DNA from 2 places in the Shewanella sp. YQ_9 genome. Region 1 is predicted to be linked to the other one. Evidence: predicted binding sites of a transcription regulator. Region 1 holds the regulator's gene; the other holds the start of a gene.
What was found. Region 1 encodes sigma-54, which starts transcription at its own class of promoters, with help from an activator protein. Its sites were predicted from a motif close to GTTGGCACGNNNNTNGNNT; they were not measured.
Positions count from the first base shown of each region.

Region 1 (7,168 bases):
CTGTATTCATCAGACTACCGGCGCTGTCTTCCGGATAAGAGAGCGCCTGTTCGACCCTGGCCCTGTCCTGCGCACTCATGGAGTGCAGTACCTGCTTGTAGAGGGTATCGGGAAGGCTCCGCAGCACATAGGCCAGGTCATCGGTATCCATACCCGCGGTCGCTCGCGCCAAACGCTCAGGACTCATAAGGCTGATCAGCTGGTCTTTCATATCCTCACCCAGCTCTTCGAGGATCTCGCCGCTCTGCTCCTGATCCACCAGTTGCCAGAGTACCTGACGGGTACGCGGCGGTGAAGATTCGAGAATAAAGGCGATATCCGAAGCCGTCATTCGCTGCAGCATGTCGCGCACATGCACGAACATACCACTGCTAAGAGCTTGGTTTAGTTGAGTAAGACGTTGTTCTGTCAGCTCTTGGTCGAGCGCTTCTATTGGCATGCAGTTCCCCCTGTGATGCAAAGCGAGGATATGTTACCTCAAGACTGGGGTGTTATAGAAACAAAGAGTGCAGCGCTAAGGCTTTAGCTGGCTTCGTCGAAACGGGCGTTGATCAGGGCGCAGATAGCGTCCATCGCGGGTTCGGCATCCGGGCCTTCGGCGATGAGGCGAATACTCTTGCCTTGGCCGGTTTCCAGCATCAAGAGCCCAAGCACACTGGCGGCCGAGGCTTTTTTCTCGCCTTGGATCAGGGTGATATCGGCTTCGAACTCGCTGGCCAGCACCGCCAGCTTAGTGGCGGCGCGGGCATGCAGGCCCAGCTTATTGACTATGGTGACTTCCCGTTCAACCTTTGCCATTACTCAGCTCCCGGTGACGGGCCTGTACCTTGTGTTTGCTGTTGCCAAAACGCTTGGCGAGCTGCTCAGCGACATAGACAGATCTATGCTGGCCGCCGGTGCAGCCTATGGCTATGGTGAGGTAACTGCGGTTGTTGCGTTCCAGGTGCGGCAGCCAAGTTTCCAATAGATTTTCTATCTGCCAGATAAACTTGTTCACCAGTGGCTGGCGGCTGAGAAACTCCTGCACAGCTTCATCCAGCCCGGTCAGTGGCCTGAGCGCCGGCTCCCAGTGAGGGTTGGGCAGAAAGCGCACATCAAACATGAAGTCGGCTTCCTGAGGCATACCATGCTTAAAGCCGAACGACTCGAAGTTGATCACCAGCTCTTTATCGACACTGCCAAGCAGAATTTCCCGCACTGTGTCACTGAGTTCATAGATGTTCAGCGCCGAGGTGTCTATGTAGTGATCCACCAGTTTCGACATGGGTTCCAGCAGCTTGCCTTCGAGCTTGATGGCATCCTGTAGTGAGACTTTGCTCTTGGACAGGGGGTGCAGTCTGCGGGTTTCGCTGTAGCGCTTCAGAAGCACTTTATCAGAGGCGTTGAGGAAGAAGCTGGTCAGTTGGGTGTTTTCCGGCAAGGCCGCCAACTGTTGTTCCAGCACCTTTTCCTGATCCGGCATATTGCGCACATCTATGCTGATGGCGACCAGATCATTGCTGCCACGGAGGTTTTCCAACAGGCTGCCAATCATGGGCAGGGGGAGATTATCCACACAGTAGTAACCCAGGTCTTCGAGTACCCTGAGGGCAACGGATTTTCCGGAACCGGAGCGGCCTGAGACTATGGCGAGTTTCATCCTGTGATCACCTGATAGAGTTCTGTTTCGTCGCTGGATTTTCGCAACTGCTTGAGTATCGCCTTATCGCTGAGCTTTTCAGCCATGGCGGATAGGGTACTCAGGTGTTGCTGACATTGATCTGCGGGCACCAGGAGGGCGAACAGTATGTCCACCGGCTGGTTGTCTATGGCATCGAAGGCGATAGGCTCTTCGCATTTGACCAGCACGGCAATCGGCTCTGTAATGTCCGGTAGTCTGCCATGCGGAATCGCAATACCATTACCTATACCTGTGCTCCCCATCTTTTCGCGGGCCAAAAGGCTTTCAAAAATCGCTTGAGAGGAAAGGGTGGGGTACTGGGCGCTAGCGAGATCGCTAATCAGCTCCAGTACCTTTTTCTTACTGCCCGGAGTGGCACAGGTAGTGCACTCCGGCCGCAGGATGGTACTCAGTTCCATCGTTAGTGTTTTGTCAGCTTTTCTTTGTGTTTAATGACCTGACGATCCAATTTATCAATCAGAACGTCGATGGCGGCATACATGTCGGCATGTTCAGAAGTTGCATAGACTTCGCCGCCTGTGAGGTGGATCTTGGCTTCGGCTATCTGTTGCAGTTTTTGTACATTGAGCACAACGTGCACATTATTGATCTGTTCGAAATGGCGTTCAAGTTTAGAAAACTTACTTTCCACGTAGTCACGCAGTGAGTCGGTGATCTCGATATGATGTCCTGTCAGGTTGATTTGCATAGAAAGATTCCTCCAATTTCCAACTGTGGATTTATAAACTCTTACGCTGGTTCGACGGTGGTATCATCATAGCCTCGCGATACTTGGCTATGGTGCGTCTTGCAACGTTGATTCCCTGTTCTGCCAGAAGTTGCGCCATCTTGCTGTCGCTCAAAGGCTTCTTCTGGTTTTCCGCTGCCACGAGCTTCTTGATAAAAGCCCTGATCGCCGTGGAAGAGCATTCTCCGCCATCTTCGGTGCCGACATGGCTGGAGAAGAAGTACTTCAATTCAAATATTCCCCTGGGGGTATGCATATACTTTTGAGTGGTGACCCTGGAGATGGTCGATTCATGCATCTCGACCGCCTCGGCAATATCGTTGAGCACCATGGGTTTCATGGCCTCTTCACCATATTCAAAAAATCCCTGCTGGAACTGCACTATACAGTTGGCCACCTTGAGCAGGGTGTCGTTGCGGCTCTCCAGGCTCTTGATAAACCATTTGGCTTCCTGAAGATGACCACGAATAAACTGGCTGTCTGATTGACTGCGGGCGCTACGGGCCATGGCAGCATACTGCTGATTGATCCCGAGTTTGGGCATACAGTCCGGGTTGAGTTCTACTACCCAGCGGCCGTTTTTCTTCCAGACACTGACATCAGGGATCACATATTCCTCGTCCATCGGCTGCACCAGCAAGCCGGGGCGGGGATTGAGACTCTGGATAAGGTTGATGGCGTCACGCAGTTGATCTTCCTTGAGCTTGGTCTTGCGCATCAGGGTGCGGAAGTCACGGGCAGCAATGAGATCCAGATGTTCGTCAATCAACAAGCGGGCGTCGGCCAGATGTGGGGTGTCGGTGTTGAACTGTTGCAACTGGATCAGCAGGCATTCGCGCAGATCTCTGGAGGCGATGCCGACAGGGTCAAAGTGCTGGATCCGCTTGAGTACTGCCTCGACTTCATCGAGCTCAATCTCAGGGTTGCCCATGGCTTCGAGGATCTCCTCTGTGCTCTGGGTCAGATAGCCCTGCTCGTCGATGGCATCAATAATGGCGGTGGCAATGGCGTCGTCGGTATCGGAAAACGGGGTCAGGTTCTTCTGCCATTCCAGATGTTCATAGAGACCTTCGCTGGTTTCACCCTGGAAGGGCATATCATCTTCACGGCCCATGGCCGGCCCTGAGGCGCTGGCGGCGGTAAAGACTTCGTCCCAGGTGGTATCCATAGGTAATTCATCCGGCATAGACTCATTGTTCAATGCCTCTGAGGTTTCTACCGTGGAACCATCTTCCTGCTTGGCGCTCAACTCGCCGGCGTCGTTTTCCTTGTGGTTGTCGTCGATAGCGTCATCCTGGTTGTCCTCGGCCATTTCCAACAGAGGGTTGGCTTCCAAGGCTTCCTGGATTTCCTGCTGCAGCTCAAGGGACGACAGTTGCAGCAGGCGAATAGCCTGTTGCAACTGAGGTGTCATGGTCAACTGTTGACCCAGTTTGAGCTGGAGTGACGCTTTCATTATACCGCTAATCCCTACTCGTTATTTTTCAAGGAAAAAATTCAATAATAACAAACTATAATACCCGGAATTGCCACCGGATGACATGATCCTAACTATAGCCTGAATTGTTCGCCTAAGTACACAGCACGCACTTGCTGGTTGTCCAAGATTTCAGCGGGTGTGCCCTCGGCGATCAACTGCCCATGGCTGACTATGTAGGCTCGCTCACAAACGTCGAGTGTTTCGCGAACATTGTGGTCTGTGATCAGCACCCCCAAACCGCGGGACTTAAGCTGTTCGATGATTTTCTTGATATCGATAACTGAGATGGGATCCACACCGGCGAACGGCTCATCCAGCAAAATGAACTGTGGATTGGCGGCCAATGCCCGGGCGATTTCCACCCGGCGGCGTTCGCCGCCGGAGAGGGACATCCCCAGGCTGTCACGTATGTGGGTAATATGGAATTCTTCCAGCAACTGTTCGAGTTGTTCCTCGCGCTCGTCGCTGTTGAGTTCTTTGCGGGTTTGCAGCACGGCCATGATGTTGTCATGCACCGACAGCTTGCGGAAAATACTGGCTTCCTGTGGCAGGTAGCCTATGCCTTTACGGGCTCGCAGGTGCATGGGATCCAGGGTCAGCTCGTCGTCGTCAATGAAGATACGGCCCTTGTCACTCTGTACCAGCCCAACCACCATGTAGAAGGTGGTGGTCTTGCCAGCCCCGTTGGGGCCCAGCAGCCCCACGATTTGGCCGGTATTGACCGACAGGCTGACGTCTTTGACGACGTTGCGTTTCTTGTAACTCTTTGCCAGATTCTGTGCCGTCAGGGTGCTGGTCATTGCGGCTCCTGCTGCTGTTCTTTCTTGTTGAGATCCTGATAGTTTTCCGGCTGGATAACAGTGGTTACCCTGTCTTGGCCTTTGCCGCTGCTTTCCGCTTCCAGCTGCTGCTTGTTGATGTCGTAGACTATCTTCTCGGCGGTTACTTCGCTGCCGTCTTGTTCTACTTTGGCCTGGCCCAGCAGGGTCATGATACGACTGTCTATGTTGTAGTGGATCTCTTTGGCCTTGGCACTGGCCAGACGGCCGTCTTCCAGTTTCTGGGTATAGGTAGCGGGTGAGCCCTTGGCCACCAGGATCCGCTCGCCACTCTTGTCTTCTGTGTAAGCCGTGAGTTCATCGGCCAGCAGTTTCAAACTGCCCTGGGTGACTGTGACAGGCCCGCCGTATACCACACGCTTGTTTTTGATATCGGCAAACTGATTGGCGGCGCTGATCTGTACTTTTTGCAGCAGATCTTCTTCAATGGCCACTGCCGACAGGCTTGTGATGCACAAGAGGGCACCGATAAAAAGCTTACTTGGTTTCATAGGTTCCTTTCACCTGACTGGTCAGCTTCACTTGCTGAGCATTGAGATCGGCGTACAGGCCGGATCCCTTGATATTAAAGTCTTTGCCTTCGATCAGGATCTCGCGATCTGAGGTCATGATCATGGTGTCCAGATCCAGCTCCACATAACTGGTTTTCAGGCTCTGGATCGGTTCATTGGGGCTAATGGCGTCGATGATAACATTATTTTCAAGTACAACTCGGTTACTCTTGCGATTGAGCCTGCCCTCGTTGGCAGACAGACGCCACTGTGCCTCGCCCTTGTCCGGATAGACCAGATAAACCGGTTGGTTGAAGAAGGTCTTTTCACTGGCTTCATAATGTTCCATGTGCGCCGCGGCGACCCTACTGGCGACATTGCCCTGCTCATCAAAGTTGACCGAGCGCAGGTCATCGGCGACAAAGTCAGGCCTAACCACATCCACAGGCGCCTCACTCTGTTGAGCGTTGCGCTTGTTCTGCACCTGCCAGTAAAGGATAAGTGCAGTGGAGAAAAACAAAATAATGGCCAGGGTGACCCTATTCATATACTCATTCCGTGGGCATTTTCAAATTTGTCCTGACTGAGCAGGATAAGATCCGCCAGCTCCCGGAGTGCACCATGGCCGCCGGCAATCTGAGTGACCATGTGGCAGTGCTGCCTTACCCAAGGATGGCCATCGGCTACGCAAACCGCCAGCCCCACTTGCTTCATTACCGGCAAGTCGACAATGTCGTCACCTATATAGGCCACTTGTTCAGGCTCGAGGTCATAATGCTTAAGCAGCGCCTCATAGGGCTCCAGCTTGTTGTCTATGCCTTGATAAATCTTGTCTACCCCCAGGGCTGTCATGCGGTTTTCGACTATCTGGGACTTGCGGCCGGTGATCACCGCCACTTGAATGCCGCAGGACAGCAGCGAGCGTACCCCATAACCATCGCGGGTATGGAAGGCCTTCAGCTCTTCGCCGCTGTTGCTCATATAGATGCGGCCATCGGAGAAGACACCGTCGACATCACAGATAAGCAGTTTGATTTTGGCGGCTCTTTGCCAGTTATCTTCGCTTATGGGGCCGTAAAAACCTTGATGACTCATCAGATAACCCCCGCCTTGACCATATCCAGCATATTGAGTGCCCCAATTGGCTCATTGGCGCCATTGATGACGATAAGACCGTTGATGTCATTCTCGTCCATCACCTTCAGCGCCTGAGCTGCGAGGATATTGTCACCACTGGTGATGCAATTCCGGGTCATGACGTCGCTGATTTTTGTGGTACGCAGGTTGACCCCGGCGTCTATGACACGTCTCAAATCACCATCGGTGAAAATACCCACGAGTTGCTTCTGCTGATTGACCACGGCGGTCATACCCAGGCCCTTCTTGGAGATCTCATACAGGGCGTCGGTGATACAGATATCTTCTGTGACCAACGGCAGCTCTTCGCCTTTGTGCATCACATCGCTGACCTTGAGCAGCAGCTTGCGTCCTAAAGCGCCGCCGGGATGCGACAGGGCAAAGTCATCTTTGGTAAAGCCCTTGGCTTGCAGTAGCGCGACCGCCAGGGCATCTCCCATCACCAGGGTGGCCGTGGTGCTGGAGGTGGGTGCCAAGCCCAGCGGGCAGGCTTCTTCCTGCACCTTGATGCACAGATGCAGCTGTGCCAGTTTGGCCATGGTGGATTCTGGCTTGCCTGTCATGGAGATCATAGGGATCCCCTGGCGCTTGATGACGGGTATCAGGGTCAGAATTTCGCTGGACTCGCCCGAGTTGGAGATAGCCAATACGATATCGTTTTCACTCAACACCCCCAGGTCGCCGTGGCTGGCTTCGCCCGGGTGAACGAAGAATGCCGGGGTGCCCGTGCTGGCGAGGGTGGCAGAAATCTTGTTGCCTATATGGCCCGATTTCCCCATCCCCATCACTATCACCTTGCCGCTGCAGTTGAGG
Region 1 covers NZ_JBICJO010000065.1:6,387-13,554, reverse strand. Annotated here, with positions in the region: gene mgtE (magnesium transporter) at 1-439, opposite strand, end outside; gene ACF8D4_RS18085 (HPr family phosphocarrier protein) at 523-798, opposite strand; gene rapZ (RNase adapter RapZ) at 785-1,639, opposite strand; gene ptsN (PTS IIA-like nitrogen regulatory protein PtsN) at 1,636-2,079, opposite strand; gene hpf (ribosome hibernation promoting factor) at 2,082-2,369, opposite strand; gene ACF8D4_RS18065 (RNA polymerase factor sigma-54) at 2,401-3,864, opposite strand; gene lptB (LPS export ABC transporter ATP-binding protein) at 3,960-4,688, opposite strand; gene lptA (lipopolysaccharide transport periplasmic protein LptA) at 4,685-5,218, opposite strand; gene lptC (LPS export ABC transporter periplasmic protein LptC) at 5,205-5,765, opposite strand; gene kdsC (3-deoxy-manno-octulosonate-8-phosphatase KdsC) at 5,762-6,313, opposite strand; gene ACF8D4_RS18040 (KpsF/GutQ family sugar-phosphate isomerase) at 6,313-7,168, opposite strand, start outside.

Region 2 (7,168 bases), on a different contig from region 1:
TCGACAGAATTTATGCATCCCGAGGGAGGCACTGGCATCATCTTCAATTTTGGCGCCCCGATGCACTTTGATGGCTTGCAGCATAAATCGCTGTGCCTGGTGACGGGGCCCACAAGGCAAAGCACCAGATTGGAGTTGTCAGGTCAGGTAGATGCTTTGGGGATCCGCTTCTGGCCTGGCAGCGGGCGCGCATTTTTAAAATCCCCCCTTTCGGAAATCATGGGGCAAACCCTTACGCCGGCCGACCTGTCTTTGGCGCTGCTCAGCGATGAACTGGCGCAGCGCTTGGCCGTACTGCCGACAGCGCCGGAACGCATTGCGCTTCTGGAAACCAGGCTGATGCAATATCTGGCAGGTCATGAATCATTGGCCAAGGCAATGGAGCCGAGGATGAAATATGCACTGCACTGGATAACGGCCCAAAACGGCCAGGGAGAGATCCGCAACTTATTGACCAAGATAGATATCAGCCAACGCCAACTCGAACGTTTGTTCCAGCAAAACTTAGGCATGTCTCCCAAGAATTACAGTATCTTGCAGCGCACAGCCTTCGCCCGGGAACTACTCAAGCAGGAAACAGATAAGTCTCTTACAGAGATAGGCTATCACGCCGGCTTTTATGACCAAGCCCATTTCATTCGAGAATTCAAACAGGTGATAGGCATTACCCCTGGAAGTTTTAGAAGCAAGGCCCTACAGGGGCGATAGCACTGAAACCACCACATTTTGATAGCACTAATAAACTCAAGACTGTACATTTCCATCGATAAGATTTCCCTGTTTATATGTTAATATTCCAGTCGACGTCCTGAAATGGTGTTTCAGGAGTATCGTCATGCTGGATATGCGGGTGTGGCACTGCAAAGTTGAGCTGTCGCCAAAATGCAAAAAATTGTTCAAAAGACTATGAAGGAAGTACTTTTTGTTTTTTATCATACTATTATCATGCCTATTCATTAGAGAGTCCGGCATCAACACTTATGCGGTTTCGCAAGATCTTGTCAAAATTAACAATGAATTGATCGATTCAAACAAAGTTAATGGCGATATATTTTTTGATATAAGAAACTCATCTGAACCTTACATAAGGATTTTGATGAAAAAACACAGCATTAAACGAATTACTTTTAGTAAAATTAACCAAAGGATATCTATACGGTATTCTTTTGGCGGATGGGCGAGTTGGTTAATGCCCTATCGTTATTACTTATTTAGCTCCGACGGATACACTGAAGAGTATCAAGTTAAGTCTGTTAGACAATCAGTGAAAGATGAAACCGAAGAGTTTTATCATTTCTGCCAAAAGTTAGAATATGAAAACTGGTTCTATTGTGAATCTCAATCGTAGAAAGCATACATTAATGATATTTTTACAAAAAACTAAGTCAGTTCACCCCTTTACTTACTCCTCGAATTAATGGTGCATACAAAAACTCCATCAGTCGGCGGGTACCCGTTTTAACCTCTACCATGACTGACATGCCAGGCTTTAACTTAACCCACTTGCCATCAACATTAATTTCGTCTGTCACCAATGATGCTTTAAGGGGAAACAATAGACCAAGCTGTTCGTGCTCTATCGCGTCGGCTGAAATATCAGTTATAACACCATAGGGTTATCGAACGAAGGACGCAATCATACGGCACAACAAAGTTACCGTATTGGCAGTAAAGAGCCTTGGTTACTGGCAACCAACTTACCTATGGAGGTTTTCTCTTCAACCCAGGCGGTCAAGCTTTATGCCAGACGGATGCAAGGAGGAGAAATCTTTCGCGACCTCAAACGACATGGACTCAGACAAAACTGCAACCATTGTCCAAATCGTTATGATGTGTTGCTGTTGATAGGCTTTGATGTATCGCTCTGGCTTGATAAGGAGGCGCGACAACGTCCGGAATGCACAATCATAGAATCACATTTCCGCAGGCCCTAGGGTGAATTTCTTAAACGGGTTAACACTTCTGGGAGACCCGAATTATGAGGGGATCCTCCAGCGCCAGATCAACAGGCTAGTTGACCAATAAAATGCCAGCATAGTGAAGTGAGAAAGCCTACTAATGTGAGCGTTTGGTTGTGGGAAATTAAAGCAGAACTATGGGGTCAAGGTTGTGGGCCGGATGATATAACCACCTGAAAACAAAAAAACCGACGCAATGACTTACTCAGACCTGACTCGGGGCTGACTCGGGGCTGACTCGGGGCTGACTCGGGGCTGACTCGGGGCTGACTCTGACCTGAAAACAAAAAAACCGACTCAGGGTCGGTTTCTGTTATCTCTCAGGGAGATGGTACCAGAGGTCGGACTCGAACCGACACGCTTTTAAGGGCGGGGGATTTTGAATCCCCTGTGTCTACCAATTTCACCACTCTGGCACATATAGATTGTTTCGCGACGAAGTCTCATCGGCGAGTGAACGGCATTATACCTGTGCTCACTTCAATGGCAAGCGCTTTACGAGCCTGTTTGCCAAAATCCTGATCGGTTGGACAAAATTCAGTCTGACTACTGGGCTCCGCGGGCAATTAGGAAGCCTGTGTACTCCTTGTCACTGCCCTGAATATGGTTGATAAGCCAGGATTTGAGGAAGGCCATCAATTCATCGGCAACATCTTCACCATTGGCTACTCGTTTCTGGAAATCCAGTACCTTAGCCACTAATTGCTGGTGTTTAAGCTTGTGCTGCTCGGTCTGCGGATAACAGAAACGGGCAAACAACTCCTCTTCATAGGCGAAATGATTGGCGGTGTAATCCACCAGGCCCTGTACTATGCGTTTAATCGCTTCCAGGCCATAAGCTTCTTCCAAGGTGCGGTGCAGTTCATTGATCAGGGATACCAGACGTTGGTGCTGACGATTGATCTCTTCCATGCCGAGATCCAACTGCGGCCCCCACTCAACAAAGCGATGGCGTTTCTCCAACTGTTCCATCGCCCGTTTGTCGACATGGAAGCGCCCAAGCAGAGAACTGATCTCCTGCGACATATTGAATACCTTCAGGCTGGAGAGGTTGGTACTGTGGGTCTCTTTGGCATTCTCCACCGCCACTTGTGCCATGGAGGAGATATTACTGCTGATCTCTTCGGCAACTGCCTGCTGTTGTTCCGAAGCTGCCGCTATTTGATGCGACATATCTGTAATGCTTTCAATCTGAGCCACAATTTGCCCCAATGCTTGCTGCGCCTGGTGAGCCATAGCATGGGTGGCACTGGCCTGCTCGACACTGGTGGTCATCACTTTCACGCCTTCATCGGCGCCCTGTTGCAATTGCAATATCTGTTGTTGGATCTCAACTGTAGCCGCAGACGTCCGCTGTGCCAGGCTACGGACTTCATCGGCAACCACAGCAAAACCTCGGCCATGCTCGCCGGCGCGGGCACTCTCGATAGCGGCGTTGAGCGCCAGCAGATTGGTTTGCTCTGCCACTTGGGAAATGGTGTCTATGATGGTACTTATGTTGTTGCTGTCTTCCGCCAGGCGGGCAATCACTTGCTGAGTTTGCCCAACCTGAGCCGACATATCATCTATCTGCCGCACAACCTGCCTGACAGTTTGGTCGCCACTGCGGGCCGCCTGCCTGGCTTCTTCTGCGGCATTGGCGGCACTGGCAGCATTGCGGCTGACCTCCTGCACAGTAGAAACCATCTGGGTCATGGCGGTCGCCGCCAATTCCGCTTGTTTTTCCTGCTCCTCCACTCCGATATGGGCGGCATCGCTGATGGACTTGATATCCATAGCCACACTCTTCATCGCATCTGCAGTATTGACCAAAGACAAAATGGTGCGGCCAACGTCCTCTCCCATACGGTTGATACCGTGGACCACAGAATGGAACATGCCGGCATCCTGTTCCGACAACTGATAGCTGAGATCGCCTTCTCCCAGATGACGGGCGGCATTTTCCAGGCGCTTGAGATTGGACAGCTGTCTGGCACCGAGCCAAGCCAGCACTATCAAGGCGGCCAATAGAGAAGCAAAGGCGAGATAACTGGCGCCGTGTAACAGGCTCCACAGGGGGTAAAGCAACAAGAACAACAGCGGATAAAACTGCCACTGGTTTAATATCAGTTTTAAAAGACCTCGGGATGTTTGCATCGCACGCTCCTTGCCAATGAACAATCGCAGGCCAAGCCACCCTACTCCTTTAGTGTAGTAATTAATATTAGCCTTTGATCCTATTCCCTTTAGGGAACACTTACGTTGCTCCTTAGCCGGCTAATTTAAGCAAAACATGATAAAGCTCATGTTTTAACAAGCTGACTTACCCGATTAACAACTCTGACAACATTTGTTGATCGAGATCAGCTCCGGCCGAAGCAAATTTGGTTAGTTTAGCTTTGACTTTACAAGAAAGAGGACTTCAGTGATGGCATTCTGGTTAGATCTAATGTTCGGAAACCCCATAGGTTTACTGTCGATGATAGTTATCTTCAGTACTATCGGGATCATCTCCTACATTATGTGGATGTTTATTGTAAAGTCAGCAAAGCCTTAGCTTTGATTTCCATGTTCTTTTAAATGCAATGACGTTTTTGAGTATTGCTTGGGCAGCCTGTGGCTGCCCTCTTTTTTGCCGTCTTCAAGCGGCATGTTTCCGCACTTGGGCAATACCATTGATAAATTGCGGTCTTGCCTTGATAAGATGCTGCAGCTCTTCCTGGCTGGGCTCTCCGGATGGTAAACGCAATACTTTGCGGTTCAGATGCTTACGGGCAGCCATGGCTATCTTGTACTCGGCTGTGGGGCCTTGAATGGCGTAATGGCGTTCATTTCCCAGGCTCTCGAGTATGTGAGCCTTGAGCAGTGCCTGCACCGGCGTTTCATTTTGCGGCAGAGTCAAAACACTGGCTCCCTGCAGGAAGAACTCCCTTAACAGGGCACGCTCGGCGGGATCCAGTAACCTGACTTTCTCTTCAATCATTTCGTTGATCCGGCGCTCACTCAAACGGCTTATCGCTTCATCCAACAACAGATTGACGGCCAGCGCACCAATATAGGCCAAGGCCAGCAGCAGTGTCAGGCCAATATAATGGGCATTGGTGTCTACCCAGGATTCCAAATGCAACAGGGCCAGCAAGGACTTTGGCATAAACAGCAGCAATGTGGTTATCAGCAGCACCCACAGTGTCAGTTGCAATGCAGCGGCCTTGAACTTGCCCTCTTTCAATACCTCAAGTTTCAGTCTCTTCATGGCTCTATCCAGCGTCAGAAAATTGTTCCAACCGCTAATCAAGCAAAACCAGTGCCAGGATTGCTCAGTGAACTTTGCCATCAGCGGCAACAAAAAATGCCGCGAAAGTCAGATGCGAAGCTATGCTTAAAGCTATCCACAGCAAGCACTTAAGATAGTTGAAATTAATGCCCGGTTTTATGCAGCAGCTCATCAGTAGTCCCATCGGCCGCAGGCTGACTCTGGCTATTATCCTGTTCAGCTCACTGATCACTCTGGTGACCACAGGTTTGCAGTTGGTTTCCGATTACAAGGGTGACATTGGCCGAATCAACGATGAGTTTGCCAATATTGAAAAAGCCAACCTGGATGTGCTGGCGGCAAGTATCTGGGTAATAGATGAAAGGCTTATCAAGACCCAACTCAACGGTCTCAACCAACTGCCGGATACCAGCTATGTGGTCATAGAAGATGACAGTGGTAAAGAATGGACCGCCGGCGAGTACAGAGACCAAGGTGTAATAGAGAAGCGCTTTCCGCTGGTGCACAAGACCAGCAGCCAGAATTTCAATGTCGGTGAGCTGAGAGTTCAAGCCGATCTCTCCAAAATCTACGACAGATTGGTGAACAAGGCCTTACTGATACTACTGGCCAATGGTATCAAGACCTTTCTGGTGGTCGGTTTCATTCTCTATCTGGTTTGGGCCACCATTACCCGGCACCTGTTGCAACTGAGTGAGTACTGCTCAGAGCTCGATTTGGAGCAGGATTATCAACCACTGCAGTTTAAGCGCCGGGACAAACAGGATGAATTTACCCAGGTTGCCCTGGCCATCAATTTGATGCAGCAACAGCTGCGCGCCTCCTTCACCCAGTTGAACCGCTCCCGCTACGAACTGCAAGAAGCTCTGAGTGACAGGGAAAGACTGTTGGAACTGGAACGCAGTTATAAAGATGAGCTGGCAAGGCAGGTCAAAGAACAAACCAAAGAACTTGAACAGTCGCTGTTGGTGTTGGAACGGGCTCAACAGGTGATGGTCGAACAGCAGAAAATGGCCGCGCTCGGCGGTCTGGTATCCGGCATCGCCCATGAGATAAACACCCCGATAGGTATCTGCCTCACCGCTGCCAGTAGTCAGCTGCAGCATATCAATGAATTGGTTGAACTGTTGCAAAACGATGGCGCTACGCTGGAAGAGCTCAATGCCATTCTCAACGAATATCAACAGAGCTGTGAATTGATCATCAGTAACATTACCCGCGCCAGTAACCTGATCCAGAAGTTCAAGGCGATTGCTGCCGAGCAAGGCAATGACGTGCACGAACAGATGCTGCTACCCCAGGTATTGCAGGAATTTGCCGATGCTGTAGCGCTATCTTTCAAGCAATTCCAGGTAGATGTGGAGATCCAGGTCGAAGCCGATCTTTGGCTTACCAGCAGCCACAGCCTGCTGAAGCAGATAGTGACCAACATACTTTCCAATGCCTATGCTCACGCCTTTGAGGGTGATACCGGCCATAAGATCAGCATCAGCGCACAACAGCAGGGTCAAGAACTACAGCTGGATATCGAAGACAATGGCAAGGGAATCGCCCCCGAGATTGCCGGCCAGATCTTTGAGCCCTTCTTTACCACCAGCAGACGAACCGGCGCCACCGGGCTTGGATTGGCGGCGGCCTTCAATGCCGTCACACTACTGAAGGGCAATATCACCCTTCTCAATGACTCCAGCCTCGGCGGCGCACACTTTCGGGTTCGCTTCCCGGCTGTGGTAGAGTCCCGCCCCGCCGATGACGACAGGGTGGAACTCTTTATTTAGATTACTCGGCGTATCTTTGAGTGGTTAACCTGGCGATATTGATGATCACCTCTACCGCCTTTTCCATTGACTCAAGACAAACATACTCATGTTTGCCATGGAAATTGTGGCCACCGGCAAAGATGTTGGGGCAAGGCAGCCCCTTCCAGGACAGTTGCGCACCGTCAGTGCCGCCGCGG
Region 2 covers NZ_JBICJO010000074.1:72,297-79,464, forward strand. Annotated here, with positions in the region: gene ACF8D4_RS19970 (helix-turn-helix domain-containing protein) at 1-708, shown strand, start outside; partial or broken gene ACF8D4_RS19975 (IS4 family transposase) at 1,620-1,871, shown strand; tRNA gene ACF8D4_RS19980 (tRNA-Leu) at 2,288-2,374, opposite strand; gene ACF8D4_RS19985 (bacteriohemerythrin) at 2,505-4,094, opposite strand; gene ACF8D4_RS19990 (DUF3149 domain-containing protein) at 4,366-4,494, shown strand; gene ACF8D4_RS19995 (superinfection exclusion B family protein) at 4,579-5,190, opposite strand; gene ACF8D4_RS20000 (ATP-binding protein) at 5,358-6,989, shown strand; gene pepT (peptidase T) at 6,991-7,168, opposite strand, start outside.
Region 2: a site for sigma-54 is predicted at 5,231-5,249, ahead of ACF8D4_RS19995 (superinfection exclusion B family protein). Genes of this name have one in related genera too.